One region of the Marinomonas profundi genome, then DNA from elsewhere that is predicted to be linked to it. Evidence: predicted binding sites of a transcription regulator. Region 1 holds the regulator's gene; each other region holds the start of a gene.
The links. The regulator LexA, encoded in region 1, represses DNA repair genes until DNA is damaged. The targets are predictions, from matches to a motif close to TACTGTNTANNTANACAGTA.

Region 1 (12,454 bases):
TCAACATGGCGGGGAATAATATTGCCAAGGGCTCTTATTGTCAAAGTCTAAGTGCGGTTAAACGGGTTTTTTTCACTCTTTTAAAGCATTTCAGTGTAAAAAAAGTAAAATCCCCTGACATTCCATTTTAATTTTCGAAAAGTGACCCAAAAACAATGCAAACACAGCTTATCTTAGGTTCTTCGTCTCCTTATCGAAAAGCGCTATTAGAGCGCCTGAGAATCCCCTTCGAATGCCATTCACCCGACATTGACGAAAGCCCGCTCGCTCAAGAATCCGCTGCAGACTTAGTAAAACGCCTCTCCATCGCCAAAGCCTTCGCCGTTCACCACGAGCGCCTATCAAATAAAAAATCGACTGATGCCATCATTATTGCATCCGACCAAGTCGCCGTTTTAGGCACCAAAATCTTAGGCAAACCGCTCACCGAAAACAACGCCATCAAACAGCTTTCTGAGTTCAGCGGTAAAAAAGTGAGTTTTTTAACTGGCCTCTGTGTGTTCAACCAACAAGATCAAACCTATCAATATCGATTAAATGAATACCACGTGTATTTTAGAACACTAACCGAGCCAGAAATCATCCATTACGTGACCCTAGAGCAGCCTCTCGACTGCGCAGGAAGCTTTAAATGCGAAGGTCTGGGCGTATGCCTGTTTGACAAAATGGAAGGCAGCGACCCAAACAGCTTAATCGGGCTGCCGCTTATTTCGTTATGTCACTTACTGAGAGAGCTAAACATTAACCCTATCAGCACAAAGATCGACAACCCAACACTAAACTAATAGCCCTTGGGAAAAGAGAAATAACTTGAAGATGGGGACTCCAAACCATCGAGCGCTTTCAGCGCAACATCGTAACCAAAATCAATCAGCTCCTTCGCTCGCCAGAACTCGTAAAAGCCAGAAATATCTTTCGGCATCGAAATCAATAAATCTGGTGGGTAGCCAGCCAGCTTGTACTGAGTAAGAGACTCCTGCATGGTTTCAAACATCATGTTAATGGTTTGTAAACGCCCCCAGCTTTCTGGCGAGTATTTAGGTTTTTCTTCTGCATCGTCTTTTTCTTTAGCAAAGAAACCTTTTGTATTTAACCACCAAGCAGGCGCACTAGGACGTTCACCTGAAACATTTTCTAACACGCCTTCTGCTGGACCATTTAGATCCACTGCAATAATGTAATCCGCCCCCGCTGGCACAGAAGGAATAATAGGCAAAGGGTTCAAAACACCGCCATCAACGTACATCCGACCATTTAATGACACGGGCGACACAATAGAAGGGATCGCAGAAGAAGCACGCATCGCGCTAATCAAGTCGCCACGCTGAAACCAGAACTCTTTCTGATTCAACAGATCCACCGCAACGGAGGTATAATCAATAGGCAAAGACTCAATAGCAGGTTCCCCTATCATGCCTTGGATCTTCTCGAAAAAACGATCGCCTTTAATATAGCCGCCATTCAACAAGGACATGTCCAATAAGCGAATCACGCTCAGGCGATCAAGCGATTCTGCCCACTCACGATACTCTGGCAGCTTGCCTGCGGCAAAAACGCCACCGACAATGGCACCAATAGAACAACCAGAAATACTAATAATATCATAACCACGCTCTTCAACAGCCTGAATCACGCCAATATGCGCATGACCGCGCGCCGCGCCGCTGCCCAAGATAAGAGCCACTGTTTTTTTTGTATTCACCGCGACCACCTAAGGACGAACATAAACAAAGGAAATACGCCCAACACCTAGCGACTCACGACCAAGGTCTGCCAAGTTTATAAAGCGCACTCTATCCTTAAGCTGATCGCCCAAGCCGGCAGAAATCGTTGAAATAAGTTGATCCCCAGCTTCTATTGCGTTCAAGGCGTTCGTTTGCCGACTGGTAACAAAGCCAATGACTTTTTGTCCCGGTGACAAATCATTTATAAAGCGACGTATTCGAGGGGTATCCTGCGCATCCATCTGAGCAGTAATATTTGCTTCGCTCCCTCTGGCTTCTGCTGATTTCACTTCATCCATACGCACCATAACATCGCCTGCACCACGGCGATTGATGTAAAGAATTCGATAGACATCCTGATCGTTTTTCACCACCAATAAGTATTGATTCTGATCTGCGCCATACAAAAGATAATCGCCAAAGAAGTTATTCGCCCACGCATTACTACTGCCGCAACTACGGCTATCGCATTGAAATAAAACGCGATAGCCATTATTCAGTATTCGCGTCTCATAATGAGAATAGACATCAGGCAAAAGCGCATTACGATCAATTTTGTAAAGCGTACTGATGTAATCCCCCTGAATGCGCACAACCGATTCAGGCTCCCAACCTCGACCTGCTCGCTGAATTTTGCTCAGAGGCACATCAACACCTTGATCCGCCTGAGAGCGACTTTTAACAAGCTGTGCATCTCGATAAGGTTCAATGCTCAACACACTAGCGAAAGACAAGCTGCTTAACAAACAGAGCGAGCAAAGTAATAGTACACGACGCTTTACCATACGATTTTCCTATAATCCCACCCAAATAAGCGGATGACACAATTAGTTTTGATCAATAAATTGCTGGATTTCAGCAGCAACAAGGGCACAACTATCAGGCTCAAGATGAAAATGATGATTACCGTCTAGCCATTTAAGTTTTATCCAAGGAAACTGCGCTGCCCGCTTATCGACCAGCAAACGATTGTCCTGATAGATACCGTTATTCGCCACCAAAGCCAGCGTTGGGCACTTAATTTCTTGAATAAAAGCCTCAACACCCTCTTCATCCATTCGAAAAGGTGAGGGAAAAGTCAATTTGCCGTCATGGCGCCAAACCCAACCACCTTCATCATTTTGCCTAGCACCTCGATCTACTAATATTGTAGACGCCAACCGTGATAACGAGGTAAAACCCTCCATTCTTGCCAACACCATCGCCTCTTTGGTGGGGTAACGGGTGTCTTTCCCTAAACGGTACTTAAGCATTTTATTGACTGAACGCTGTAAATTCACAACGCGTTCGCTTGGCGAGGCACTCAACGGCCCCATATTATCCAACACAATCAAACCGCGAACTTTATCGGGCGCAATGGCCGCCACAAGCATCGCAACCGCGCCCCCCATACTGTGACCAATCAGCCAAACACTTTGCTTGGATTGATTCAAAATAGACACCACATCCAACACATGGTCCCATAGGTGATAAAAACTTCCTGCGGGGCGATGAATGGACAAACCATGACCCGCAAAATCAATCGCGGTATGCGAAAAATTCGCTAAATGCGGCGATAAATTAGAAAAACTCTCGGCGTTGTCTAACCAGCCATGTAATGACAAAATCTTTAATGCTGATGCGTTCTTTGGTAACCACTGCAATCCCGCTATTTCTGTATGCGGCAACTGATAGACAATTTCATTTCCCATAATAACGTTTCTTTATCCATGCTGGTTTCAATTCAGTGACCTATAAAGGGGATAAATGCCATCTAAACTGGCAACAAGCCCCAGCAATAAAATCCCCTTCCACTGCCGCTAACGTCGCAGTGGTCATGGCAAAATTTACCGGCAGGGGTTCATCCACTAAAAAATCAATAAATTGATGGGCAAAAGGCTGATGAGTCACCAATAAAATTGACTCATAAGGCTGCTCACTTAACCAAAGAGCCACCTCCATCTCGCGACCATTTGGCGTAATCAAAGAGCATTCTTTCACTTCAACAGACACATCAAGGTCCGCTAGAAAAACTTTCGCCGTCTGCTGAGCACGAATATAAGGACTCACCATCACCACATCGAACCTTTCCGACTTGGCCTTAAATGCCTGAGCAACCACCTTCACCTCGGCCACACCCAATTCGGTTAGCTCTCGACGTTCATCTTGATCATAGCCATAAGGCTGAGCATTGCCATGACGTAAGACATAAAGACGTTTACGCTTCTTCATCCACACTCACCTGAGGCCAAGGCTGAAACGGAAAGGGTTTTTCTTCGGTTTTATAGGCTAAAAAGGCAAAGATTTGACCAATAAAAGCCGTCACGCCTTGCAGCCAATTAGACAAGGTAACAGGCTCATGCTTTGAACCGAGCTTCACTAAACTTACCAAAACGAGCAAAAAACCAAACACAGTCACGGCAATGTTTAATACCACCCAATACAGCAGCATAAAAATCACGCGAAACCAAAATCCTTGATCCGCATACCCTGGTTTAGACATTATTATTCTCCTCATTTGTCGCAAATTCGACATCCCATTTTTGCTCACCCGTCATCATTGAACCAATCAACGATTCCAGCGTGGCGTTTTCAAACAATAATTTAGACAAACCTTCAGCAAGCGGCATATACAAACCATGCTTATGAGCCTCATCCACCACCATTTTCAAGGTATTCACACCTTCAGCCACCTCGCCAATGCCCCCCACTGCATCTTCTAGATTCTCCCCGGAACCAATGGCAAACCCCACGCGATAATTGCGACTCAAAGGCGAAGTGCAAGTCGCAATTAAGTCTCCCATCCCAGCAAGCCCTAAAAACGTCATTGGGTTTGCACCAAAGTGCACCGCAAATCGGCTCATTTCTGCCAAGCTACGGGTCAATATCATTGCCATCGTGTTTTCACCCACCTTTAAGGCTTTGGCAAGACCGCATACAATTGCATAAATATTTTTTAACGCACCCGCCAGCTCAACCCCAGCGCTGTCTTTGTTTTCATAGACACGAAAAGTGGGCGACTTTAACAGCTCAATTACCCGCCGACGCACTTGGTCGTCCACACTGGCGATAACCGATCCAGTCATTTGACCTGCGGCAATCTCTTTGGCCAAATTAGGGCCACTCAGCACCCCTATTTTTTGCGTAATAGGGTTTCGACGCAAAATATCACTCATAAGTTCAAAACGATTTGGATTAAATCCCTTAGTGGTGCTGATTAATATTTTATCCGCCGTCAACCAAGGCTCAATTCGCTGCACTACCTGCTCAAACGACTTCGAGGGAATCGAAACAAACACTGTATCGCTGTCGCGTATTGCCTGCTCTAAATTACTCGTCGCTAATAATTCTCGATGCAATGGCGCATTGGGCAAATAGCGACTATTTAATCCCGTCAAGTTGATCTCTTCAACCTGCTCCTCATTGCGCATCCACTGGCTCACTTGATGCCCATTTTTGGCCATAATATTGGCCAAAGCGGTGCCAAAACTGCCACCCCCTAATACACATACCGAATGCTTCATAACGTCTACTTCTCTTCCAAAAATCGCCTAATAAAATCCACATAAATCCCATTAAGACGAACAACTAACTTCTAATGACTTACCCCATTCAGGTGCCCTTTGCGCAAGCAAGTCTGACTCTGGATGCTCATCAAAAGGATGAGTGAGCACATTTAATAAACGACGAAACGGCAAGTAATCTCCTCGCTCTGCGGCTAAAATCGCATCATGAGCCAAATAATTCCGTAATATAAATTTCGGATTCACTGCCAACATAGCAGCACTGATTTGAGACCATGCTAATTCATTTTCAATTCGCACCCGCTCGTAGCGCTCAAGCCAAGTAGACAGCGCCTCTCGATCCACCACTTCATCAAGCAAAAGCGCAAAGTCACCCTGTTCAAAATGACTCAATAAACGAAAAAATACGCTGTAATCCATTTTTTCGGTCGCCAATAGAGTCAGCAACGACGGCAACAATTCATCCACCTGTTGCACCGAATTCAAGCCCATTTTTTTCATCATCAAGGCGTCATAATGAGTTTGCAACTCTGGCTCGTAACATTGCAAAATAGCAATCAGCTGATCTCTTTCAAGGTGTTTCGAAAAACACCGCATTAAGCAATTCAAATTCCACAAGCCAACCCCTGGCTGCCGAGAAAACGCATAGCGACCCTCATGATCTGAATGGTTGCAAACCCAATTTGGCTCATAGTCTTCCATAAAGCCATAGGGCCCATAATCGATCGTTTCACCGCTAAAAGAAAAATTATCTGTATTCATCACGCCATGCTGAAAACCGACCGACTGCCATTTGGCAATCATTCGAGCCGTACGCTTTACCACTTCCATCAGCATGCTTTCTAGTGGTGATTCTGTGTGCAAACAATCTGGGTAATAATGCTCTAGACAATAATCGATAAGCTGATCAAGCTCTGCCTGTTTGCCCTGATAAAAAAAGTACTCAAAGTGACCAAATCGAATATGCCCTTGCGCCGTCCGTAATAACATAGCGCCCGCTTCAGGCGTTTCTCGATACACCGCCTCACGGCTATCGTAAAGCGCCAGTGCGCGAGAAGAAGGCACCGACAAAGCATGCATTGCTTCACTGGCTAAATATTCTCGAATACAAGAGCGTAACACCGCACGACCATCGCCACGGCGTGAGTACGGCGTTGGGCCAGCGCCCTTCATATGCAAATCATACAATAAGCCATCTTGACCACGAACCTCGCCCAACAACACACCGCGACCATCACCCAACTGAGCAGAAAAACCACCAAATTGATGACCTGCATAAACCATACTCAGGCTAGAAGGCACAAGGTCTTCACCGCTTAATAGGCGTTTTGTTGGAGGGGATTTAATATCGATAGACAGAAAAGTCGCGAGCGATGGGTTAAATTCAACCAAGCGCTGCTGATGAAGTGGCTGGATCTGAGTTTTCGAAGAAAACTCAGATCCCAAGTTTGCAAAGTAGTGTTGTAAATTCATCTTGTCTCACTAAAAGTAAGCGAGACCTTTATGAGATGTCACAAAGGCAGCCAAGGCAACAAAATAAGAAAGCCGAACTTATAACGTATAAATGAGCACTCTTACTCTATGTTCAACACCATATTGGCCAGCCTAGTCGTCACATAAAGGTCTCTAAGCGATGTTTATCGAGACGTATCAACCATATATTCACAGCGAATACTTTCGCCGACGACTCGTTCAATTTCTGGGATCATAAAGGCATCGTCTTCGCTGGCGAAACTGACTGATTTACCCATTTCGCCGCCACGACCCGTACGACCAATGCGATGCACATAATCCTCAGGGTCTTCTGGTAATGAATAATTGACAACTAACTCTACATTATCGACGTGAATACCACGCCCTGCCACATCGGTTGCAACCAACACTTGAATAATGCCTTCTTTAAAATTATTCAAGGTTTTCACTCGCTTATCTTGCGCCACTTCACCCGACAAAATTGCACAATTAATATTCGCCTTACGCAAACGCTCATACAAATCACGCGTTTCATCACGGCGGTTAGCAAAAATAATTGTGCGTTGACCACCATTTTCATTAATCAACTGTTTTAATACCGGCCATTTCTGATCGGCTTCAACGGTATAAATCACCTGATCAATGTTCTGATTGGTCGCTTCTTTTGGCACCACAGACACTTCTTTAGGGCAATAGGTCCACTGCTGTGCAAGCGCTTGAATATCTTTTGGGAAAGTCGCGCTAAACAACATGGTTTGTCTTAGTTCTTTGTGCGGCGTCATGCGGATAATACTTTTCACATCCGGAATAAACCCCATTGACAGCATGCGATCGGCCTCATCCAGCACCAAACACTCTACTTTACCCAATTGCACCTTGCGACTGCGAGCAAAGTCCAACAAACGCCCTGGTGTTGCCACCAAAATATCCACATTTTCGGTTTCTAAAGCGATTTTTTGTTTTTCATAACTTAAACCACCGACCAAAGTAACCACATTCAAATGGCAGTTTGAAGTAAGCTTAATCGCTTCATCAGCAATCTGTATTGCCAATTCACGAGTCGGGGCGATAATCAAACCACGCGCAAAATTGTTCGCGCGCTTTTCTTCAAGAGGGTAATCCAGAAAATCACTGATCATCGCGATCAAAAAAGCCGCGGTTTTTCCCGTGCCCGTCTGTGCTTGTCCAATAATGTCATAACCAAGCAAGGTCATCGGCAAGGTTTCAGCTTGAATTTCACTACAGTATTCAAATCCCATTTCAGCAATGGACTTGATCACTCGATCAGGAAGGTTTAAATCATGAAAACGCAACTTACCTTCTACTTCAGCAACCGGAAAATCGTCTATAGACCAAATTTTAGCGTTTGTATTCCCAGCAGGCTTTGTCTCATTGCTATCATTGCTGGTTGGCGTATCCGCTTGGGCACTTACTGGGCTGTCATCATTATTTCTTGGGCGCTTATTAGGGCGACGAGTACGCTTAGGTTTTGCGGTGGTTTCTGCTTGTGCTTCTTGAGTTTGGTTTTCCATATTGGAATCTATACGCTTCTATTGTGTTATAAGGTTAATAATCTTCGCAAGAGTGTACCTAATTGATCAGGTTTTATCACCTCTTGCTTCTAGTTTGTTAAACGAACTTTATCAGTATCGGTAAGGCGGCAAGCTGCTAATTAGCTGCGGACCATAGCGCTTGGTTCGTAAACGCTTATCCAATATATGAATCTCGCCAGAATCTTGCTCACTTCTGAGCAATCGCCCTGTTGCCTGCACTAAACGCAAAGAGGCGTCTGGTATGGTGATTTCCATAAAAGGGTTACCGCCACGTTTTTGTATCCATTCCGCCAGGGTTGCCTCAACGGGATCATCTGGCACAGCAAAAGGAATTTTGGCAATGTACACGCAGGTCAAATACTCTCCCGGCAAATCAACCCCCTCTGCGAAGCTAGCAAGCCCCAGCAACAAGCTGCCTTTACCCTCATCAATACGTGCTTTATGTGAATCCAAAATCACCCGCTTAGATTGCTCTCCTTGCATCAGCAAAATTTCCTGCAACCCAGCAGATAAAGATTGCGCCACCTCTTCCATTTGGCGACGTGAAGAAAACAACACCAAGCTGCCTTTTGCCGCCTTCACGTTTTTATCTAAATAGGCAACAATCTCAGCGGTGTGCTGTTCCACCCGACCGGGCTCATGCTGCATATTTGGCACCACCAAAAGACCATTTTTTTGAAAATCAAATGGGCTCATGACACGTAAATATTCACTCTCTCTCGGCACACCAGAACGCATATTAAAACGATGAAACTGATTCAAAGCGGTTAAAGTGGCCGACGTAACGACCGCCCCAAAACATTTGTCCCACAGCTGTTGCTTTAATGTATTGGCGGCCAAGATAGGAGAACCGCCTAGCTCGATATCTTGCTCCATTCCTTGGCCAGATAACACCAACCAACGGGCATTAGGCGGAAAATTTTGGTCATCAACCGCAGAATACAAGCGCCACAACCCTATACATTGCTCTAAACGACCAAGAATAACCCCCAAAATAGGCTGCCAGATTTCGGCGGTTTCAGGCGTGACACCCATGCCTTCATTTTGCTTGGTCTTTTTGCATTCATCTTGGATATTTTCAATACTGTTAAACAACTTTTGATAGGACGTTTGCAAGCTGTAAGCTAATTGGCGCAATTCATCAGGAATCTGACCAAATACAAAACGATGTTGGTTATTGTCTTGATCCAGCCCTAAACCTTGAATATAAGGAGCCAAACCTTGTTGAGCATATTGAATAAAATTCACAACACTCTGTATTTGCTGCGGGATTTTTAACAATAAATTCCCCGTCAAACTCACCTCACTCGTCAACTCTTGCTTAAGGTTGACTAAGTTTTTTTCCAGCTGACGAAGCCAAGTGATGCTTTGCTGCAAACGCACTTCATGTCGAAAGTGGCCAATCGCCTTGTCAGGCAGGTGATGGCCTTCATCAAACACATAAATAGTGTCTTTTGGTGGCGTCAAAATAGCGCCACCGCCTAATGACAAGTCTGCCAACACCAAGTCGTGGTTGGCCACAATGACATCGGCGACTTCTATCTCTGCCCGCGCTTTAAAGAACGGACAAGCTGAATAATTCGCACAATTACGATTGGTGCATTGCTGATGATCCGTGGTTAAGCGCCGCCAGTCTTGGTCACGGACGATGCCAGCCCAATTGTCTTTGTCGCCATCCCAGTCGCCTTTTTGCAAGGCGGCATCCATCTCTTGGTAAAGCACGGTATTAACATCGTCTGAATGGAGGTGCTGCTCAAAAAGGCCCGCAAACATGTCATCCATGGCTTGCTCTTCAGAATTCAAAAAACCCTCAAGATTATTCAAACACAGGTAACGCCCTCGCCCTTTAGCAAGCGTGTACTTAAAAACCAGATCGGTATGCTCAAGCAGGTCTGGCAACTCTTTGTGCAGAATCTGCTCTTGCAAAGCAACGGTTGCAGTAGAAATGATTAATTTCAAGCCTCGCGCTTTCGCAATGGGAATGGCAGCAAGACAATACGACAAGGTTTTGCCCGTGCCGGTACCGGCTTCAATCACGGCAACGTGTTTTTCATCCAGTCGCTCACCTTCTGAGCCTTGTTTAATATTTCCCAAGGTGCGTGCAATCGCACCAATCATCTGGCGCTGCCCAGCCCTTGGTTTATGGGACTTCGCCTCCAAAGAGGCTCGGTATGCAAGTTGAATTTGTGTTTTTAGTTCGTCTGAAAGCATTTATATCATTGAGTATCGTTAAGAATGCTGTATATAATAACAGTTACTGTATAAACAACCAGATGCCCTATGATTAAATTGACCAAAAGACAATCTGACGTACTAGAAACCATTCGCGAATTTATCAGTGAAACTGGTTTTCCACCTACGAGAGCAGAAATAGCCCGTCGACTAGGATTTAAATCCCCTAATGCGGCCGAAGAACATCTCAAAGCCTTGTGTAAAAAAGGCGCAATAGAGATGCTGTCTGGCGCCTCACGAGGAATACGCTTAGTTGACCGTGCATCCAATGATGAAGCCAAAGAAGACCTTGGCCTACCTGTCATCGGCAAAGTGGCAGCAGGGTACCCTATTTTGGCGCAAGAGAACATTGCTTCTCACGTGAACATACCCGCCAATATGTTTTCTCCTCAAGCCGACTACTTTCTGTCCGTATCAGGCACCAGCATGAAAGACATTGGCATTATGGAGGGGGATTTGCTGGCCGTACACAAAACCACTGAGGTTCGTAATGGGCAAATTGTTGTCGCCCGCATTGGCGATGAAGTAACGGTTAAACGCTTCGAACAGAATGGCCATATTGTCCGCCTTATTCCAGCAAATGAAGCATTCAACGACATCATCGTCGACCTTGAAAGCGAAGATTTTGCCATTGAAGGCTTATCCGTTGGGGTTATTCGACAAGGTCTTTGAGTTCTATGTTTTTGAGCTCGATCATCAAGACAAACGTCAAAACCAACAAGCAAAATCACCAATAAAAAAGCGAAGCCTAAGCGTCGCTTTTTTATTGGTCATTAATTCCACGCCACAAAACCCACAAAATTAATGCAAGATTTTAGGACGAAACTCTTCTTCATCAAGATACTCTGAGTCTTCATCAAAAAACGAATCGTCTGAGTAAACAAAATCAACCCCGGCATGGAACATGCATTTTGCTAATTCAAAATAGCGATCTTTTAAATAAGATCGGGTATCATTTGGAATCTGCAATATTGCCAACGGAACGGTTTCCTCACCATTTTCACTGGCTGGACGCAGCACAATATCGCCGTTATCCAGCTCAACAATCTCTAGGTAGGACTCTTTCATATTCAATACTCTGATGACTCTTCTCTAAAACGTAATACCAATTCGATCAGTTTCGCCAAATACAAACTCACCGATGCGCCAGCATCACTGCCACGACCAATCAGGTTATCGCCTTGAACGACTGATGAGGCGGAAGCTCGACATTCAAACTGCACCAAATAAGCCTGATTCAACTGAAAACACCAAGAATCAGAGCGCGAAAGCAAGTCCGCCAATTCGGTTAATACTGGAATCATTATCTGTTTTTTTTCAGCTTCAAGCAGCAAGTTAGCGACATCCAGAGAGCCAGACAGCGAATAAGCCGTCGACACTTCTTTCAACAAGCCATTTAACGCACTTCTTAATTGAAAAATAGCCGAACTTTCCAGCCCAACGTTTAACCATGCCTCGCCACTCTCTTGACTCTGCTGAATAAAACGCCTTGCCGTATCCAGCTTTTGATTGGTCAAACTCGCCAAGGTGACGCCGCTCATTTTTTCTTACCCTCTTCGATCACCCACTTAGAACCAACATAAAACGCCTTCCAGCCCGTTGGTTTGCCTTCTTCTTCCGTCATGACATACTGCTCTTTTGTCTTACGGCTGTAGCGAATAATAGCGGGGCGCCCTTCAGCATCTTTCCTGGGCGCTTTCGCAAAAAAGTGATACTTAGGATCGATTTGATCCATATAAGGCAATAACTCTTCCACCAAGGGCGCACGAGTTTCCCGTTTACGCGGGAATTGACTGGCCGCCAAGAACAAACCAGTGGCACCATCTCGAAGCACATAGTGGTCTTCTACTTTTTGACACGCCAGATCAGGCATAGGCACAGGATCCATTTTTGGCGGCGCGGCTTCACCACTTTTCAGCAGTTTACGGGTGTTTTTACAGTCATCGCTGGTACAACCGAAATACTTACC
Region 2 (12,454 bases), 1.2 Mb from region 1:
ATGGAACCTGACCCAACTGCATAGCAGCTCTTGGGGTACGAGCGCGCACATTCTCATTGCCTCGGTGGCCTACAGTTTATTCACTGCAGCCTGTGGCGTCGGCATATTGCTTGCTATGCAAGAATACCAACTCAAACACCACAAACTAAAACAACTGCTTAGAGTGCCGCCACTACAAGTATTAGAAGGCTTGATGTTTGAGTTCATCTGGGCCGCTTTTATTTTACTCACGGTTACGATTGCGACAGGCTTTTACTTCATTGACGATATGTTTGCTCAGCACCTTGTCCATAAAACATTTTTCACCATCGCCTCATGGTTTGTTTTTGCCGGACTGTTACTAGGAAGACACATAGTCGGCTGGCGTGGGCAATTGGCGGTAAAGCTGACGTTAAGCGGCTTCTTTCTACTGATGCTGGCCTATTTTGGCAGCAAAATAGCCTTGCAAATATTGTTGCCTTAATCAACAAAGGCACAAAGTCGTTTGACACTCTGATCTTAAAAACGAATAATCCATTTATCTAAATAATTGAGGCGATCCCTTTTTGAACGATATTCCCATAAGTGTTCTTGGTGGAACACTTTTCTGTCTAATAATACTGTCCGCTTTCTTTTCAAGTTCTGAAACAGGGATGCTGTCGCTAAACAAGTATCGCCTTAAACACCTTGTAAAAAGCAAGCATCGCTCCGCCATTAAAGTAAGCTCCTTACTAGAGCGCCCCGATAGACTGATTGGCGTTATTTTAATTGGCAACAACTTTGTAAACATCCTGTCTTCTGCTATTGCGACTATTATTGCCGTACGCCTTTGGGGCGACGCTGGCGTTGCCATAGCAACAGGCGCCCTAACGATGGTGATCTTGATTTTTGCCGAAGTCACCCCCAAAACCTTAGCGGCAATACACCCGGAAAGGATCGCTTTCCCAGCCTCATGGGTGCTGGCTATTTTACTAAAAGTCCTATACCCACTCGTATTTGTGGTGAACACCTTATCGAATGGTCTGTTACGCCTAATTGGTGTTAATGCGTCCCAAAATAACCACGACACATTGGATTCGGAAGAATTAAGAACCGTGGTCAATGAAGCAAGCGGCTTAATACCGGCGGCTCACCAAGAAATGCTACTGTCCATTTTAGACCTAGAAAAAGTCTCTGTTGAAGACATTATGGTGCCTAAAAACGAAGTCATCGGTATCGATCTTGAAGACTCAATAGAAGAGATCATTGAGCAAATTTGCCAAAGTCGACACACTCGCATGCCGGTTTACAATGGCGAGATAAACAAAATCATTGGCATATTACACGCGCGACACGCGGCGGTGTTTTTACGTGACCCAACCCCTTCCAAAGCAGCGCTACTAAAAGCCACTGTTGAGCCTTATTTTATCCCCGAAAGCACTTCATTAAACACGGTCCTGCTTAACTTCCAAAAAGATCATCAGCAAATGGGCATCGTGGTCGATGAATACGGTGATGTGCAAGGTATCGCCGCACTAGAAGACGTACTGGAAGAAATCGTGGGTGAATTCACCCCACCCACTCAAGACGAAGAAGAAGAAATCCAAACACTCGATGATGGCGCCTTTAGAATAGAAGGCTCCACGCATATTCGAGAAATCAACAAAACCCTTAATTGGCATTTACCAACCGATGGCCCCAAAACGCTAAACGGCCTCATCATTGAAACATTGGAATTCATCCCTGAACACCCGATTAGTTTGCGGGTTGGACATTACCTAATTGAAATCCAAGAAATCGAAGATAAAGTCGTTAAATATGCCAAACTTCAATTAAAGCGTTAAGGAAAGACTGATGAGATACTGCCCGCAATGTGGTCACGCCGTTAACATGATTGTCCCAGCAGATGACAATCGCATTAGAGCAGTGTGTCCCAGTTGCGAGTATATCGACTACGACAATCCACGGCTCATTACCGGCACCGTACCACTCTACCAAGGCAAGGTATTATTGTGCCGGAGAAACATTGAGCCACGCTTTGGCTTCTGGACACTCCCTGCAGGCTTCATGGAAAACCAAGAAACCACCAGCGAAGGCGCTTTGCGAGAAACACTAGAAGAAAGTGGCTCCACAGCCATTTGCAAACAAGCGTTTAGCATGATTAGCATTCCGAGAATCAACCAAGTCCATCTCTTCTACCTAGCTGAGTTAGAAAAAGCAGATTTTCATGCCACAGCAGAAAGCTCTGAAGTGACATTATTTGATCTAGATGACATCCCTTGGGATGAGTTGGCTTTTAGCAGCGTCAGTAAGACACTCGAATTTTTTATTGCTGATCACAAAACAGGCCAGTACGGTTTTCACGAAGACACGATCCATTTCAATACCGTCTCGGAATAAAGCAAGCAATCGCACGATCACCAAAGGCTCGCTTGCTCCTGACTTTGTGGCAGAGCCAAAGCGCTCTGATCATTAGGCGTTAACGCACGAACCTTTTCATCCAATTGCCCTGCTAAAGTTGGCGCAGCGATATTATCTGACGAATGCACAAAAACACTCGGCAGCAGCCCTTCAGACAACCATTGCGATAATTTAGCCGCCCACTGATCTAACCACACCTCATTACGCGGCAAATCTGGATGACCAATAAAACGCACCACGGGATGACCAGCCGTCGCAACGGGATGACAAGGCACCCTTGGCTTTTTCTTTTGCGCATCCACCAAACTTTCGCAATAAGCATCAGTAGAAAAAACAGGGCGTGAATCCATCACCACACGATTTACACCACGCACGGATAAAGCAGATAGAAAACGACTCTCCACCTCACTTTTATCAAAATACGCCAAATTACGCACTTCGACCGACAAAGGCGCAGAGAGCGTCCACATGTCGCATAAAGCCAAAATACGCGCTAAAGCACGCTCGTCACATATTGCGGGGAACTGCAGCATTATTGGCCCAAGCTTCGTCTGTAATGGCTGCAAAGAGAGCATAAAAGCCAACCAATCTTGCTGAACGTCACGCCAAGGGCGCTCTAATAATCGATGAGTCACTGTTTGTGGCGCTTTAAAACTAAACTTAAAATCCTCGCCAACAGACTCATACCAGCGCAATAGCTGAGCATCATCCACCTTGGTATAAAAAGTGCTGCCCACCTCGACCGTTGAGAACACTTGCGAATAGCGACCAATTCGCTCCGCAGCAGGCAGTGAGGCAGGGTAAAGCCAATTCACCCACGCCGGATGCTGCCATTGCGCCATGCCATAACGGATCATAGCGGCACAATTTGGCGATATTCAATCGCCTCAATAAAGTAAGTTTTCTCCCCCCCTGCAAGACGAATCGTCACCTCATCCCCTTGTTGTTTTTTCAACAAAGCGCGAGCAACTGGGGAATCTATACTAATATAAGCACCATGATGATCTAACTCATCCGGCCCGACAATGCGGTACTCTTTGGTTTCGCCCTCTTCCTCTTCTAACGTCACCCAAGCACCAAAAAACACACGCGTTTGATCACTGGGAAAGCGATCAACCACAGTACAAGCATCCAAACGTTTCTCTAGATAACGCACTCGGCTATCTATTTCACGCAGCTGTTTTTTGCCATAAATGTATTCCGCATTCTCGGAACGATCGCCCTGAGCGGCGGCTTCACGCACTGTTTCTGTTACCGCAGGGCGTTTTTCCTTCCACAGATATTTCAATTCAGACAACAAGGCCTGAGCGCCTTCTTGAGTAATGTAGGCAGACTTAGGGGGAGATGGAGGACGATATCGACTCATGCACGGCAGCCTATTTTAAAAGATAAAAACCAACATAAAAAAAACAAAAATGCCGCCAGCGGTTACTTGGCGGCATTTTACTCATCACAGCAATAAGAAACGAAAGTTATGCTTATGATTCTTGTTTATGGCTCTTGTTTATGACTCTTGTTTATGAACATGGACATCCATCTGTGGATAAGGAATACCAACGCCGCGCTCATCAAATGTGTATTTAATCTTCTCTAAAAGGTCCGCTCGCACGGCCCAATAATCCCCAGAGGCGACCCAAGGGCGCAAGAAGAAGTTGACCGAACTGTCAGCCAACTCAGACACCGCGATCAAACAAGCAGGGTCTTTTAGTATACGTTCATCGGCATTAACAATTTCTTCCATGATCTGTTTTGCCAAGCGGATGTCGGCATCGTAACTAATACCAACCACCAAATCTAAACGGCGTGTCGATTCGCGAGAGAAGTTCACGATAGACCCATCCATCACAGCTGAGTTTGGCATAATAATTACACGGTTGTCTGGTGTTTTCAGGTAGGTATGAAAAAGCTCTATACGATCGACCGTTCCCATTTGACCCGCCGCGTCAATAAAGTCACCGGAACGAAATGGACGCAGAAGAATAATGAGCACGCCCGAAGCGAAATTCGACAAAGAACCTTGCAAAGCAAGACCAACAGCCAAACCTGCCGCACCCAAAATAGCAATAAAGGACGTGGTTTCAACGCCAATTTGCCCAAGTGCCATTAAGGCAATACCAGCAAACATCAAGGCATACATAATGCTCGATGCAAATCCAGCGACAGCCTTATCAACAGACGCTTTAAGCAGTCGCTTCTCACACCAACTAGACACCTTGGAGGCAATAAACTTACCGACAAAGAAAATAACAAGACCAGCAACCAAATTAGTAAGACTGTCTGTTAACCAGGGCATCCACTCAGCCCCTTGCTCAAATAACGCCTCTATTTCATTCATAATTTTTAACCCTCACGCTCTTCTATTTTAAAATAAATCAAACTGTGTAATTTGATTTATGCTGCCACTCATCTAACAATATTTCCAACTGCGAAAGGCCTTGTTTATTAAAACACATACAAAGCCGCCCATTTATTAATTGCGTCCCTTTCACACCATACTCATCGATCAGCAAACACTGCTCTCTTAACTCATCCAGCACATCATCATCTCTTACCGTCATACCAATAAAAGCATGCCATTCATATTCAGGCAAAATCCCTTGAAGCGCCCTTTTCAGCAAGGTCACACACTGATCTTGTGTCAACCTATAATAAGGTACTTTAGATTGATGACGAATAAAAAACAGCACCAGCAAAACTAACAGCAAGAACAAAAAACTGATAGAAACCAACAGCTGAATCAGCATTACTTGAAATCATAAGCCATTAACGATGACTTAGCTCGCTGTAAATGCTCAGTATACTCAACTTCGTAAGCATCCATTTCCAGTCGAAACTTCACTTTCGCGAGCTTGGGTAAGTCGCCCCACTGTTCGTGGGTTGGAATATGCTGAGTTTTCTCGGTAATAATATAAAAGGCTGAAATATCGTCGTCTTCAGACAAGTCTTCACTCAACTGATCCAACAAGTGCTTAATCCGAATACTCGCTTCAATCCAATTCAATTCATCGGTTCCAGCAACACTCAATAGCACTCGGATACTGTCGATCCTTTTTTGACGCTCTTCAAGAAAGCGATTTTCTCCTGCCTGAACCCTTTCTTCTCGGACTTTATTCAATGCAAGCTGGCGTCGAATAAACCAGAGCGAAGCCACAATAACCACCAGCGAGAACAGCAGCACAATCATAAAAGCAGTAAAAGACATAAAAAAACCCAATAAATAGAAAGTGGAAAAACTATATAGTCGTATTAACAAGCGCCAAAATATCGTCGTATAAATCAGGCGTAGACACCAATAAGCCTTCACCATTTACCACTTCAGGCCAAACCAAGGTTTGCGGTAAATAGTACCCCACGGTTGCCCCCGCTTCCTCAGCAATTAGAGCGCCTGCCGCCATATCCCAAGGCTTTACACTTTCAAAATAGACATCCAGACGCCCCGCGGCCACCCAGCACAAATCCAGCGCGGCGGAGCCATTACGGCGAACATCTTGGCAATGATGCAAAATACGCGATACACGCTCAACAATAGGAGCTAACGCTGTTTTTTGATAGGGAAAACCCGTCGCCACCAGCGCGCTTCTTAACTCTTGCGCACCAGAAACCGCCAAACGCTTACCATTACAGAAAGCACCGCTGCCTTTTAATGCCCAAAAGCACTCCCCTAAAAAAGGCGCATTCACCACACCTAAAATACGTTTATCGCCAATATAAAGGCCAATAGAAACCGCCACATGATGATGTCCATGGGCAAAATTCACCGTACCATCAATAGGGTCGATCACCCAAACAGGCACATCTGTAGCAAGCGCACTCAGATCCATATGAGGCGATGACTCTTCTGACAAAATAGCGTGCGAAGGGTAGCGGGCAATAATACCGCGACAAATGAATTGATCAACCGCAATATCCGTCGACGTAACCAGCTCATGATCCATTTTGTAATCACGCACAAAGGTCGAATTTTCTCGGGCTTCAAGCATTATCTCGCCCGCTTTCATCGCTAACGTTTTGGCAAACTCTAGCCACTCTATGTCGTTATTAGACACTAAAAAAACCCCTTAAAACCGATACTGGACAGCACAAACTAAGCCAATCGAGCATTTAACCAATGAGAAATATCTTGCACCTGCTCAGAGCAAACAGAGTGCGGCATATCATATGATTGATAGGAGACAGAAAAACCTTTCGATAACAAAAGGTCCCTCGCCTGCGTCGCCAACACCGGCGCCACAACAGGGTCTTGCGAGCCATGATGAATAAGAATAGGCGTTTGACCATTGGCACAAACATCCGCCTGCGGCGCATCATCGCCACTGACCAGATAGGTTGATAACCCAAGTATCCCAGCCAAACTATGCTTGGTTCGCAAAGCCGTATGATACGCGATCACGCCACCTTGCGAAAAACCCGCCAAAACAATACGGTTTGGGGCAATACCTTTATCAATTTGATCTTGTATGAGACGCTCAACGTGGCCACAAGACTCATCAATATTATCCATGTCCACTTTACGTGCCAACGTCATTTCATAGATATCATACCAAGCACGCATCTCCATACCGCCATTGATCGTCACTGGGCGGCGTGGTGCATGAGGAAACACAAAACGTAACTTTAACGTAGGCAGTAGAGACAAGGCCGGCACTAAAGATTCAAAATCATGCCCATCTGACCCAAGGCCATGCAGCCAAATAACAGCGGCATCAGGTTGCTGGTTTGTTTCTACTAAAACAGATGGCAGTAATTCAGTCATTTTTAACACTCCAAAAAAATAGGCTATCGCAATTCGCCATAGCCTATCATATTGCCATTTTTCGCTCGACAGCCATCTTAGGCTAATGAACCGAAAGGTTAGTCACTTAATCTTCTAAGCACAGACTCTAATGCTCAACAGGAAGGCGCATTTCCGCCACACTCTGATCTCTATTTAATTGAAATAACACATCAGCCCGCTCTGGCATTACGCTCAACATATGTCGAGTCAAGCGCTCATAATACTGCATAAAACGTTTAAGCTCGCCAGAAGACATGACTTTTAAATCAATGGTATCCAACAAAACACCATGTATATCATGAAGATGGCTCTCCAACATTCGCTCTTGCTTATTGCGCCAGTGGTAAACAACATCATAATCGGGCGCTTGCATCCAAGCCATGAGGTTAATATTGGAAAATAGCTTTTTATAGTCCTCTTTAAGCAGCTGATTCACGGTATTCCGCCATACACCACTTGCGTCCATCTCAGCTTCAAGCGCATTAATGGGACGATGCAAACCACCATTCACCGGCGGCACCCCAACACACCAACCCTCAAACAACACCACATCAACGGGCCCTTGAACCTCTTGCCACAAATGAACCGCCTTGCGGTCATCAATGGATTTATCAAAGCGAGGCAACTTCATAACCTCGCCTTCTTTAAGGTTTTTAAGTCGTTCAAACAACAGCAAGGCCAAGTCCGTATCGTGGGTCCCTGGCACGCCACGAACCTCAAACATCGCCGTGGTTTGGTGGGCAAATTTCAGCCGATCCTGCCGTGTCCGATACAAGTCATCCAGACTAAGCACAATACAGTTTAGGTCAAAGCCTTTGTGTAATATTCGACTAATAACATTACAAAACGTAGTTTTACCGCACCCTTGAGCACCGCCGACACCAACCACTAACGTGCTCTTAGCGGCTCCGGATTTTTGACTTAGCCAGCTGGCAAATGGCAGATAAAGGCCGTCTAACTGCTCTACCAAGTTAGGGTCAGCGTACAAGGACGACAAAACCTGCTCAACATCAAACCGCAATCGTTTAGACAAGGGGTCTGGCATGCTTAGGTCTTGATAGTGGAACGTATTCTGTTGCTTCAACATAATAATCACCTCCGTACCATTCATCGCCTAAGTATAGTAAGCCAACGGCCGAATAATCAAAGTTTACACATCAATTTCAATCACGACTCAAACACCAAAGCCAATTGATGTGGCTTTGGTGGTGACAAACGATAACCCACGCCAATCAAACGCACAGGACGACGAAACCGAGCATAAGCCTGCGCCAGCAAAACCGAAAATACGTCATCCGATAACTTGTGCCTTATGGGGCGCTCTATGGTGGTTTGCTTAAAATCATCGAACTTGACTTTAAGGTAATATTTACTCAGTTGGGTATCGAAATTCCGCCCCGCCATACGCGTTTTCAAATCCGCTAACAACATTGGCAGCACGGCTTGGCACGCCCGTAAATCAGACAAGTCTTTTGCAAAAGTATGCTCCACTGAAAGACTTTTTCTCTCCCTAGAAACCGTCACCGGACGATCATCAATGCCAAGCGCAAATTGCGACAAACGGAACGCCATACTGCCAAAATGCTTTTGCAATAGGGCAAAGTCCAGTTGCTGTAAATCCGCACAGCTAAACACGCCCAACAAGGCTAGCTTGTCTTGAGCAACACGCCCTATCCCCGCAATAAATTTGACCGGCACCGCAGACACAAACGCAAACTGTTTTTCCGGCGTCACAACTGTTAAGCCATCGGGCTTATCCCAATCGCTTGCTACTTTTGCGATAAACTTATTCGTCGCCACTCCAGCCGATACCGTAATGCCAATCTCGCTTAAAATTCGGGCGCGAATTTCCTCAGCCATGCGCGTTGCACTGCCTTGAAAACAAGCAGAATCAGTGACATCCAAATAAGCCTCATCCAATGACAACGGCTCAATTATGTCGGTAAATTCCCGGAAAATAGCCTGCATTTGCTTCGACGCCTCTCGGTATTTATCCATCCTTCCAGGTAACACCAACAAAGACGGACACAAGCGCTTTGCAACCGACGTCGGCATAGCAGAACGTACCCCAAATTCACGAGCCGCGTAATTGGCGGTTGATAACACGCCGCGACGGCTAGCAGACCCACCAATAGCAATAGGAATACCCCGCAAACGAGGATTGTCCCGCATTTCAATGGCCGCATAAAAGCAATCAGCATCAATATGGATTATTTTACGATCAACACTCATAGCCAATGGAAACTCACCGCAAAAACACTGTATAAAAAACCAGTCTAGCGTATTTTTCATACCGATTCATTAGCTGCTTAAAAAAGATAGCGGTCGACCTTACACCAACGCAATGACCATAAAATCACGAGAAAAAGCCATAGAAATACAGAAAAACAACAGATTTACGATAAAAAACAAAGAAAAAGCGCATTTTTAAGCAACCAAACATGGACGCTAACGCGTAAAATGGTTTACATTTTGTCCATTAAGAAAAACACGTTCAGAAACAACAGCAAGGCTCATCTATTTGAGTGCTTACTGTATGTTGCTGCAACAATAGTTTATTCTCCATGTCAGGCATAAAAAGCGCAGGTTTTCACACAAAGGGCACACCATGAGATCATCAATTCAACTATTATTCATCGCCATTGGTGCAATGACCCTAGCCGGTTGTCAAAACTTCAATCAGAACCCAGACGGTACCGTATGCAGCTCCGTGGCACCCTGTAATGGCAACTCAATTGGGTCGTCAAGCGGCGCATATTATCCGCAGCAAACAGGCGCTTTGAATGCCAACAACACCATCGCCGTGATTAAACAAGAGCCGATTATCGTCACCGCTACCGGGTACGCGGCCATGATGACGAACAAACGCCTCACCAAATCACAAGCTCGAATCATGTCGCTACGAAGCTCTATGCTGGACGCCTACAGAAATCTATCAGAACGAGTCTATGGTTTGAAAATAGATGGCTCCAGCTCACTCAGCAATATGGTGATGCAAAATGACGAGCTAAGAACTTATGTGGACGCCTATCTAGTCGGCGCTAAAGTGGTTTCGCAACGAGAGCATGAAGACGGCACATTTGAAACCGTTGTCGAAATGGCGCTGCAAGAAAACTTTCGTCAGTGCTTAAGCTCAAACAATGTACAAGCAGACCCGAATTGTAAAATCCAACCCGGCTATCGCTCGATAAACGTTGAAAACGCCACCCCAACGACCAACTTTTATAGTATTGAATAACCATGAATAGTATTGATTAACCATGAACAGCATCAAACAACCATGAACAGCATCAAACAACCATGAACAGCATCGGATTTCTATGTTGACCCGTCACTATGCATTCGTCACCTTACTCCTCACCGCATTCCTTTCTGCGACCTCTTCGGCCGAAAGTATCGATGCCGTAGGAGAGGCCATCATTTATAATAACGACATTGCTGATGCACGCTACAGAGCCACACAGCAAGCCATCAAGCAAGCCGTGCTAGAGTCGGGTTCAAGAGTCAATGTGAGAGACGAACTCAGCAATGGCAAACTAGAATCAAGCCTAGATATACGCAGCTCAGGTTACGTCCAAAAAGCCAGAATTTTATCCGAACAACAAAACGGTGATTTCTTAACGGTGGTGGCACGTATTGACGTTACCCCAGACTCTCAATGCAGCACAGGGGCAACCAGCTACTATAAAAAAACCGTCGGAGTAACAGGCTTTGAACTGCAAGTACCGCAACAGGCTAGGCTCGGAGAACTGAGTAATATCGCCCGCGAACTCCCCAAAAATTTGGCCGATGAAATCAACAAACAAGGCTATGTTAAAGCGCTCACCGCCACCAATATTGCCATTTACCCCGACCTGATCAACGCCCCTTCTTCAACCAACGTCGACGGATCGCTCACTAATGTCACCCGCATCAGCGAACAACTCGGCGTGCAATACATTATCAGTGGCGTAATAAGAGACATTGGAGAAATTTACCTAAGACGCCCCAACGACAAAAATGCCAAAGACCTGCTTGACGAAGAAATAGATAAAGAAAGAAATTTCGTGGTCGATATATACATTTATGATGGTTTTAGCGGCGCCCTGTTGTTTGAGCACAGATACAATGAAATTGGCAACTGGGATATTACGGACCATGCTAGAGTCGGCTTTGGCAGCGCCAAATTCTGGACAGTTCACTACGGAAAAGTAGTGAAGCAAGCATTAAAAGAAAGCGCCCTAGACACAAGCGAACAACTGCGCTGCCAACCTTTTATTGCCAATATTTTTCGTACAGAAGGAAATAGGATTCACATATCGGCCGGCTCCCTAGCAGGCATTAAGCCAGGAGATAAATTCAATGTTTATCGACGATATGAGGTGTTTAATCAGCTACAATCGACACAAACCCAGCTGAACAATGCCAATATCAGTGTTACAATCAAGCAAGTTCAACCTAACTTTTCAGTCGGTGAACTTGTCGTTGATTCGCATATACTCAACGTACAACAACAGGATGTTGTTATTGCTTGGTAATTTTTACACAACAGCGCCCACACTAATGATGGCGATTTTTATTTTTTAGGATAGAGAACAATGAATAACGAACTATTACACCACCTAGAACAACGCATCAACGAAGCCGTAGAAGAAATAGGTTCATTACGCAAGCGTATCGCAGAACTCGAAATGCAAAATTACGAACTGAGCGAAGAAAAAAGCGACATGCAAAACACGCTAAACGAAACAAAAGAGCAGCAATCAAACTGGGAATCGTCACTTTCTCAAATGCTAAACCGCCTCAATCAGATGGACAACAAACAATGAAATCATTTTTACTTGCCGCTTTAGTCCTCGTGAGTGCTCATGCATCAGCTGAGAGTCAGATTGCGAGTCTAGTAAATTTTGAATCAACAGCCGCTCGCCCCAATACAGAACAGGAGAATATCACCTCTATTCTGAGCGGCTCGCTGGAACACATCACACCATCCAATATTTCTATCTACGGTGGCTTCTCTTTCATTTTGGGAGAAACCTTTGAAACAGGCGTTAATATAGGCGCTCGCTTTTACAGCGCAGCGCCTGCTTTTCAGTTTTTCCCGGGGATTCCGATCTGGACATTTGTCGGTGGTGGGGTGTCATTTTATGATGAAACCACCTATTACCCAGAAGTAGGTTTTCGCATAGCAACGTCTGACGTTTCACGCATCGACGTGTTTGCTAGAATCCTAAACAGCAGTAGCGATATATACGACAGACACATAATGGTTGGCGCCGGGCTGACATTTTAAGCAACAGACAAGAATTTGAGCAAAATGAA
Region 3 (7,877 bases), 630 kb from region 1:
GAATTTGACAAGGATTCTATATTAAATGATTTCAAAATATCTAAAATTTGTCGATTAAGTGCTGGATATATTGGATGATACTTTCCATTTTTAACAGAATGTAGCATGCATGAATTTCTATCAACTGATCCATAGTTATAGTCGAAGTGACGGTGAACATTAATACGTAAATCGTTAATTATCTTCTTTTGCTCAGAATAGAGATTAGGGATAGGAAGTGTTTTATATTCTATATAATTAATCGAATTTTTATCCTTTCTAATAAAGACATTGGTAAGCGCCCTTAAATCAGCATTCTTGTCGTTTAATTTGTTTTGTGTTGTTGTAAATGACCTTGTAGTGATCATCCATCGATAATGTAAATTGATACGTGAGGTTGCATCAGGTGTCAAAAAAGGCTAGGGTAAATATAGACAGAGGGCGAACGGATTTGCCTACGCCTCCAGGAGGGAGGCTCTGTCTCTTTTCAGGAAGATTCAGTGGCTGCAGGGATGCGGCGGTAAAGCCTTTCTTTGATTTCTCTTCTTTGCTTTTACGATTTCTATTTTTTTATTTTACTTTTTTATTTTACGCCTACCCGTTTCTTTTTTATCCCGTGCTTTTTGCTGTTGTGTCCGTTTGCTTGATGGGCGTGTGCCTTTACAGCGCCGCTTTAACACGCCAAGGCAATAAGGCTTCTAATTTTTCAACGGTGTCGGCGCTAGCGATGTGCTGCAGGATATGCAAAATATACGCATGAGGCTCTAGGCCGTTGGCTTTGGCGGTTTCGACAAGACTGTACCAAGCCGCGCTGGCTTTGGCCCCTTGTGAGGTGTCGGCGAATAACCAATTCTTACGTCCAATTGCGAAGGGGCGGATGGCGTTCTCAGCCAAGACATTGCTGATGTGCAATTGCCCATCCTCGCAGTATCCCGTGAGTGTCTCCCATTGGTTGAGGGCGTAGCGGATGGCCTTGTAGGTCAGCTGGTCTTTTGGGGTTTTATCGACATTATTGCCGAGCCATTCTTTAAAGGTGTTGAGGGCCGGAAGGCTTTGCTCTTGGCGCACGCGATGTTTCTCAGCGTCGCTCAGGTCTTTTATCTGTGTTTCAATCCTGTAGAGTTTACGGATATGGCTTAATGCCACCTCGGCTTTGGTAGGGGGTGAGTTTTTGTTTTTCTTTTTGGTGTCAGCGCCTTTGCTGGCCTCAATAAATTTACGGCGCACGTGATCCCAGCAACCAATGCGAGTTAGGTTGTATTTCTGGCACACGGCATTGTAGCCGCCATAGCCATCGGCTTGCAGGACACCTTTAAACCCATCGAGCAGCTGCACGGGTACCTCCCCATTTCGGGAAGGGTTGTATTCAAAACGCACGATAGGTTTGTCTGGCGGTCCGCCGCGTATCACCCACATCCATTTATCCGATTGGGCGGTTTTGCCGTCTTCTTTGAGCACTTGGATACGGGTTTCGTCACCCTGTAGGTACCCCGCTTCCAATTGGGTTTCCCAAGCAAGATTCAGTAGGGACTGGACTCTGTCAGTCAGCAGGATGACGTGGTGGGCCATGCTGGTGCGGTCATAATGCCCTCCGTAACGTTCGATCTGTTTTTCCAAGCGATACAAGGGCAGGCCATCCGCATATTTTCCAGCGATGATGTAAGCCAGCGCGCTGATGCTAATGGCACATTTACCGAGTGGGTGAAGAGGACGTTTGGCGACAACGATGTGGTCTGCTTGGTCCTCTTGTGTTTTAAAGACGGCTTTTTCCTGCCAGTACTCTAACACTCGAACCTGGGCGGGTATGATGTCCAGTTCTTCTTTGACCTTGCTGAAAAAGGTAGACGTGGCACCGGCTTTTTCTTCTTCTGACAAACGCAGTTCCACCCGTACGCGAGTCAGTTTGTCAGAGAAGCCACGTTGGCGTTTACGAGATCGAACCGCTTCTGGAAGCACGTCTTCGGGCAGTTGTTCGATCAGAGCCGCAATGGCCGCTTCCAATTCCACCTCATCAAACAGATCGATTTGATAGACGGACTTTTCACTGCTTGCCGCAAACTTCTGAGCCTTGGCTAAGCGCAGGAGCTCCTCTAACTGTGCAATTTTACGGTCTCTTTCATCCAGCAAGGCTTTTTGATGCTGAATAACCTGATGGTGATCATCAAGGAGCTGATTTTTCAGCTCTAGTACCTGATCTCTTTGCGCTAACACCTGATCTTTTTGCACGAGATCTTGGTCTTTTTTGACCAGCAACGACAACAACTCCGCCTGTGACAGAGTCGCATAATTGACCGAGATGTTGTGCGTATTAGGGGCTGTTTTCATGTACGTTATTTTATCATAACAGCCCCTAAAACGCGTTAAAAAACAGACTCATAATGCAATTTTTTATGGCCTTTCATCGCCGTTATATCATAGCCATCCAGCAGCCAATTAATCTGTTGTCCAGTAAGAGAGATCACCTCGTCACCCTTTTTGGGCCAACGAAACTTGTCCTCGGCAAGGGTTTTGTAATACAGCACAAAACCATTGTCCTCCCAAAATAAACATTTAATTTTGTTCCGGTGCCGATTGGTAAACGCATACAAAGCACCATCAAAAGGATTCTGCGCCAACTCCTGCTCCACAATCGCTGCCAGCCCCACAGCGGCTTTACGAAAATCCACTGGCTGACGATAAAGATAGATCTTAGGCATGTCGACCGACGGGCGAAAATAACGTGTCATAACGCCCACTCCAACAACTGACGAACCAAGGTCACATTGGTCGAATCAATACCGTGGATTTGCATGCCATTTGGCAAAGACACCGACAAGCCTGACCCTAACTGGCCCAATGAAGGTTCCACTTTGATAAAACTGGACGACTTGTCCTCCGATATTGGGGCTGATGGTGTCTGACATTTCTGCCGCCAATACATGAATTGAGAATAATTGAGATCGTTTTCTTTGCAGAACCGAGCACTGGACATGGCCGCTGCCTCAGCAGCTGTGACTTGCGCCCGCCAAAAGTCAGCACGGGATTGAGGATCCGAAAAAGTATTCATAAAGACACCTGTTCATGGTTAAAGTAAACAGGTGTTAGGTTCTGATATTACGAGAAGGTCAGCAAGAATGCAGATTTAAGGGCGCTTACAGACATTGGATAAAATCGAGATTGATTTTTCTCCGTTAGGTCGGTTTGAGAATAAGATTTGTTCTAAGAAGTATGTATAGATTTCATGCAGATTAATAAGGTCTATACGAAGTTGATCGGATCTTAATAAAAGGAATTTTTCATGTGTTTTTTGGCATTTTAAATAAATGCTTTTAAAGAAGTTTTCAATAGGATATTTGGGTAAACGTTGGCTACCTAGATGTTGCAAATTTAACGTTGAATCCCATTTAATTTCTTGCAGTGTTTTTTTTAATGTATCTTCAAGGCGCTCTGACAAAAAATTAAATCTTTCTTGGTATAGAGTCCCTATTTCTTCATTTGTTGTAGAAATATAAGAGAATGGGGCACTCATAGAGAAACCGATTTTTGCTCTTAAATAGTGAATTCTTATATCATCGTGATGAGATGTTAGTAGGCGGTTGGAATTGGATGCAATCCGATCAAAGTGTAAAGTGTTTCCCCCGTTAAATTCTGCAAATTGTCTGGTGAGATAAGCAAATTTGTCTGCGATTTTTTCGACTAGATTATCTATTGATAGTTGTTTTTCATCAATCTGAAAAAAGCTTTCGGGTGAGATTTTAAGTTTAATTTCCGAGCATAGATCTGAGTTTGTTGGAGTGTTAGTAATAAATACATTTAATGTTTTTTCATGAGTGCTAGTACGTATAGCTGAAATGGCTTTTTTAAGAGTTAATCCTGTCAAAAAACACAAAATTAATAATTTTAATAATTCAGGTTTTTTCTGGTTTACGAATGTCATGAAACTCAATACGGATTGAAGAGATAACGCAGAATAATCAAAGCTTGATTCTATTTCTTTCTTTGCTGTGTTCCAGGATTTTTTCTTTGTTGTTATTATTCTTGGGATATAATTATCAGAAGTTGATGATTTGTTATTTGTATTTTTCTTTTGTTTTGTTTTTTTGTTTTTCTCTTGGATTTTTATATGTTTTGAGTCAACTGTTTTTATCGGAGAATAATTAAATACTCTCCAAAAGCTTTCGTCATCAATGTAGCACGTTTTAGTATTGTTAATGTAATCGTAATATCTGTCAATATCCTTTTGATAATGAGGTTTTATTTTATCGGGTAGTTTATTTTCAGATTGCATTTTTTTTATTATATTTACGAGTGCTAGTTCTCTGGTTCCTAAAATTGCATTATATATTTTTCTGTCACTTTCTTCATAACTAATTGATTTTAGATTTGAGTAAGTAGAGGTTACGAATATTGAAATAAAGCGAGTTAAAAATTCATGTCCTAAGTTTTTTTTAGTGTTGATGAGTTTGTTAATACCAAAAGATATTGGATAATCAACACCTTCATTGTATTCCACACTAGTTGTTTGTACATTAGAGATGTTATCAATAATAGAAAGTAAAGTTTTTAGTTCATCTAATGTGATAATGAACTCATCATGATAGTATTTTATAATGTTGTTTAGCAAATTTCTTTGTACCGATTTGCTTGGAGGAGGAGTAAGTAATGTTAAAAATTTTTTCAATATAGACTTATTTTTACTCCAAATACCAACCTCATCCCAGTAATTTATCGTTACGCATAATGCCATGTTGATGCCTAATGTTTTATTCCGGTTACTATCGCTCATTAAGAATCCCCATTTTTTCTATAAAATAGTTCATTATGGTGTGTCTTTCTTTTCTATTACCCCATGAATCGATGAGAAAATTATAGTTTTCCATTTTTTCTTTTTTCTTTTTCTCTACTTCTGAAATTAATTTAAATAAAAATTTTGCAGATGGAGGTGATTTAAATTCATTTTTTAAATTGCAAAATAATTCTTTCATTAGAGAAATGTGAATTGGTTTAGTCAAATTGTTTTTTATAATATAATTAAATATTAGGGCGATGTCATTAATACAATCAATTTCTAAATCTGCTGAGTTTTCTATTATTTCCGATAGAAAAATTTTTCGATTAATATTTTTTAATTTTTTTAATGTCTCTATTAGGTTGATTTCGTTTATTTCAAATAACTCTTTTTCAATTATTTTTTTTCTGCATAGTTCTAAATCAATTTCTTTATTTATTCTAGCTAAAGTCTGAGATGAAAATTTTTGTGTCAACAGATTTTTGTTGATGTACCCTAACTGTTTTTGTCTTAATTTGCAGAGATAATTTAACGCATAGTTTCCGCTAATAATTAAATCTTTAATATTGTTCTCTAATTGTCTGTGAGATTGATTTTTTAAGTTGAGTAATTTGAAAGTATCTATCAACTCACTGCTATTTAAGTCTGTCTTAATTACCTTGATTGATAGTATTTTGCAATTTGATTTTAATGATTTGATCGATTTTACTAAAGTTTCATCAGTATCGTTGAGTAATGTATATTTTACTCTATCATTGAATAGGATTGGGGTTCTATCAAGAAAAACTTCTTTGTCAACTGTATTTAGATGTGAAAAATCTTTGCAGAAATGTCCTACATTAATATGCTCTATATCAAATTCAGTTTTACTGAGTAGTGTAGTGAATGTTGGATTAGCAAAAATCATACTTAATAAGCTCAATCTGTTTTTTATTAGTATTTGTTTATTAAGGTATGTGGGTCAATATATTTTACGATTTACTTACAATAATTTTTTCATTTTAACTTCATATCATATCAACGTGCGATGTCATCGGACTATGTCATGGAATACAATATTAGGTTTAGTGTCAGAAAAAAAATTACAGATTGATCGCATTAATCAATGTAAACAATTAAATTCCTAATAAAATGGATCAAACATTTTCTGTATATTATTTTATCGTTATGGCCAAGACACACTTGAAGTCTCTTTTGCATGCTTAATAATCTACTATCATTCTGAATTTTTAATGTTCAGTTTAACCTTATTTAATTCGATTTCTTTGATGGGCTGGCTCTAAGCGTAATGGGTAGATTTAATTGCGATAGTGCAGACCTTGGCTCTGCAAACAAGGTGTGACTACAGTCACACCTCTAAGCAGTTGGGTAGAACTTGGGCCTGCAAACAGGGTGTGACACCTGTCACACCCCCTAAGCAGTTGGGTAGAACTTGGGTCTGCAAACAGGGTGTGACACCTGTCACACCCCCTAAGCAGTTGGGTAGAACTTGGGTCTGCAAACAGGGTGTGACTCCTGTCACACCCCTAGGATGAGTGCAATGCATATATTGTATGTCCTTCTTCTGAAAATTTATTTGGCCATTCGATCTGCTTAAAACTATACTGTATGTATATACAGTATTTTTGGGTTCTAATTATGCGTGTGACGTATCTTGGTGTGTCTGAGTCGGTGGCGTTTATCGCGGCCAATAGCGTACGAATTCCTTTGTATGTGGATTCGGTGTCGGCGGGATTTCCTTCGCCTGCTCAGGACTTTGTTGAAAAATCCTTGGACTTAAATGAGTTTTGTGTCGCTCACCCGAACGCGACGTTTTATGTGCGTGCGCAAGGGGATTCGATGATCGATGTGGGCATTCACTCTGGTGATGTGTTGGTGGTGGATCGTTCGTTAACCGCTCGCCATGGGGATATTGTGATTGCCTGTATTCATGGGGAAATGACGGTGAAGACGTTGGAGCTTCAGCCACATGTGTTGCTTCGACCGAAGAATAAAGCCTATAAGGCGATTCTGATTACCGAAGAGTCCGAATTGGAAATCTTTGGTGTTGTTACGGGCGTGGTTCGTAAGTACGAGCGTGGTTGATGAAGACGGTTTTTGCCTTGGTCGATTGCAATAACTTTTATGCCAGCTGCGAGAAGTTGTTTCGGCCAGATTTAAAACACACGCCTGTCGTAGTTCTGTCAAATAACGATGGCTGTATCGTTGCGCGTTCCAAAGAGGCAAAAGCACTAGGCATTAAAATGGGTGTGCCTCTGTTTCAAATTCAGGACGAGATAAAGGAACATGGCATTGTGTGCTTTTCGTCGAATTATGCCTTGTATGCGGATTTATCCAATCGTGTGATGACGATCTTAGAAGAGGAAGCGCCAAGGCTGGAAGTGTACTCCATCGATGAGGCCTTCATGGATTTAACCGGTGTTAATAATGTGATGGATTTGCTGGCATTTGGCCAACAAGTAAAGGCCAAGGTCGATCAGTGGACGGGCATTACTGTTGGTGTCGGCATTGCGCCAACCAAAACGTTGGCGAAGTTGGCTAACCATGCTGCTAAGAAATATCCAGCCACGGGATCCGTGGTGGATTTGATGGACCCAGACAGGCAAAAGCGTTTATTAGCGTTGGTTGATGTGAGTGACGTGTGGGGTGTTGGTCGACGCACCACGGCTAAGCTAAAGACGAGGGGAATTCATACCGCCTTGGATCTTGCGAATGCAGACCCTAAATCGATTCGAAGTGAGTTCTCAGTGGTGTTGGAGCGAACCATTCGAGAATTAAATGGAGTGTCCTGTTTGGATTTGGAATTGGTCAGGCCAACAAAGCAGCAAATCATTTGCAGTCGCTCATTTGGCCATAAAGTGACAGACAAGCGCGAACTACGGGAAGCAATTGCCAAGTACACAACCAGAGCCGCCGAGAAATTACGCGGTGAAAAACGCTTTTGTCGCGTGGTGAGTGTGTTCGTTCGTACCAGTCCATTCATTCCAAACGAACCGCAGTATTCGAAAACCCTTTCTGCAGAACTGCCTAACCCAACCGACGACACGCGAGACTTATTAGAAGTGGCCGACGTGCTGTTTCGTCGCATCTATCGTTCAGGTTATCGCTACGCCAAAGGCGGTGTAATGTT

Region 2: the regulator LexA is predicted to act here: its motif matches at 9,411-9,430, upstream of dinB (DNA polymerase IV).
Region 3: the regulator LexA is predicted to act here: its motif matches at 6,350-6,369, upstream of umuD (translesion error-prone DNA polymerase V autoproteolytic subunit).

Annotation. Positions count from the first base shown of each region.
Region 1 is NZ_CP073013.1:3,564,969-3,577,422, forward strand. Features, by position in the region: gene J8N69_RS16665 (YceD family protein) at 1-28, opposite strand, end outside; gene J8N69_RS16670 (Maf family protein) at 156-785, shown strand; gene J8N69_RS16675 (patatin-like phospholipase family protein) at 782-1,702, opposite strand; gene J8N69_RS16680 (DUF4892 domain-containing protein) at 1,712-2,509, opposite strand; gene J8N69_RS16685 (alpha/beta hydrolase) at 2,552-3,415, opposite strand; gene sixA (phosphohistidine phosphatase SixA) at 3,456-3,935, opposite strand; gene J8N69_RS16695 (DUF4389 domain-containing protein) at 3,922-4,206, opposite strand; gene J8N69_RS16700 (NAD(P)H-dependent glycerol-3-phosphate dehydrogenase) at 4,199-5,227, opposite strand; gene J8N69_RS16705 (protein adenylyltransferase SelO) at 5,279-6,700, opposite strand; gene J8N69_RS16710 (DEAD/DEAH box helicase) at 6,865-8,232, opposite strand; gene dinG (ATP-dependent DNA helicase DinG) at 8,344-10,464, opposite strand; gene lexA (transcriptional repressor LexA) at 10,534-11,157, shown strand; gene J8N69_RS16725 (hypothetical protein) at 11,287-11,553, opposite strand; gene J8N69_RS16730 (DUF6586 family protein) at 11,556-12,026, opposite strand; gene topA (type I DNA topoisomerase) at 12,023-12,454, opposite strand, start outside.
Region 2 is NZ_CP073013.1:1,083,053-1,095,506, forward strand. Features, by position in the region: gene J8N69_RS04945 (cytochrome C assembly family protein) at 1-463, shown strand, start outside; gene J8N69_RS04950 (HlyC/CorC family transporter) at 546-1,802, shown strand; gene J8N69_RS04955 (NUDIX hydrolase) at 1,813-2,358, shown strand; gene J8N69_RS04960 (DUF72 domain-containing protein) at 2,376-3,236, opposite strand; gene greB (transcription elongation factor GreB) at 3,233-3,745, opposite strand; gene J8N69_RS04970 (mechanosensitive ion channel family protein) at 3,884-4,714, opposite strand; gene J8N69_RS04975 (hypothetical protein) at 4,752-5,123, opposite strand; gene J8N69_RS04980 (DUF2489 domain-containing protein) at 5,123-5,581, opposite strand; gene J8N69_RS04985 (inositol monophosphatase family protein) at 5,613-6,425, opposite strand; gene J8N69_RS04990 (alpha/beta hydrolase) at 6,464-7,132, opposite strand; gene J8N69_RS04995 (hypothetical protein) at 7,260-8,240, opposite strand; gene dinB (DNA polymerase IV) at 8,321-9,385, opposite strand; gene J8N69_RS05005 (LPP20 family lipoprotein) at 9,762-10,391, shown strand; gene J8N69_RS05010 (flagellar assembly protein FlgT) at 10,474-11,670, shown strand; gene J8N69_RS05015 (cell division protein ZapB) at 11,731-11,961, shown strand; gene J8N69_RS05020 (hypothetical protein) at 11,958-12,425, shown strand.
Region 3 is NZ_CP073013.1:553,576-561,452, reverse strand. Features, by position in the region: gene J8N69_RS02545 (hypothetical protein) at 1-392, opposite strand, end outside; partial or broken gene tnpC (IS66 family transposase) at 640-2,121, opposite strand; gene tnpB (IS66 family insertion sequence element accessory protein TnpB) at 2,340-2,705, opposite strand; gene tnpA (IS66 family insertion sequence element accessory protein TnpA) at 2,702-3,025, opposite strand; gene J8N69_RS02525 (hypothetical protein) at 3,101-4,744, opposite strand; gene J8N69_RS02520 (hypothetical protein) at 4,734-5,654, opposite strand; gene umuD (translesion error-prone DNA polymerase V autoproteolytic subunit) at 6,386-6,832, shown strand; gene umuC (translesion error-prone DNA polymerase V subunit UmuC) at 6,832-7,877, shown strand, end outside.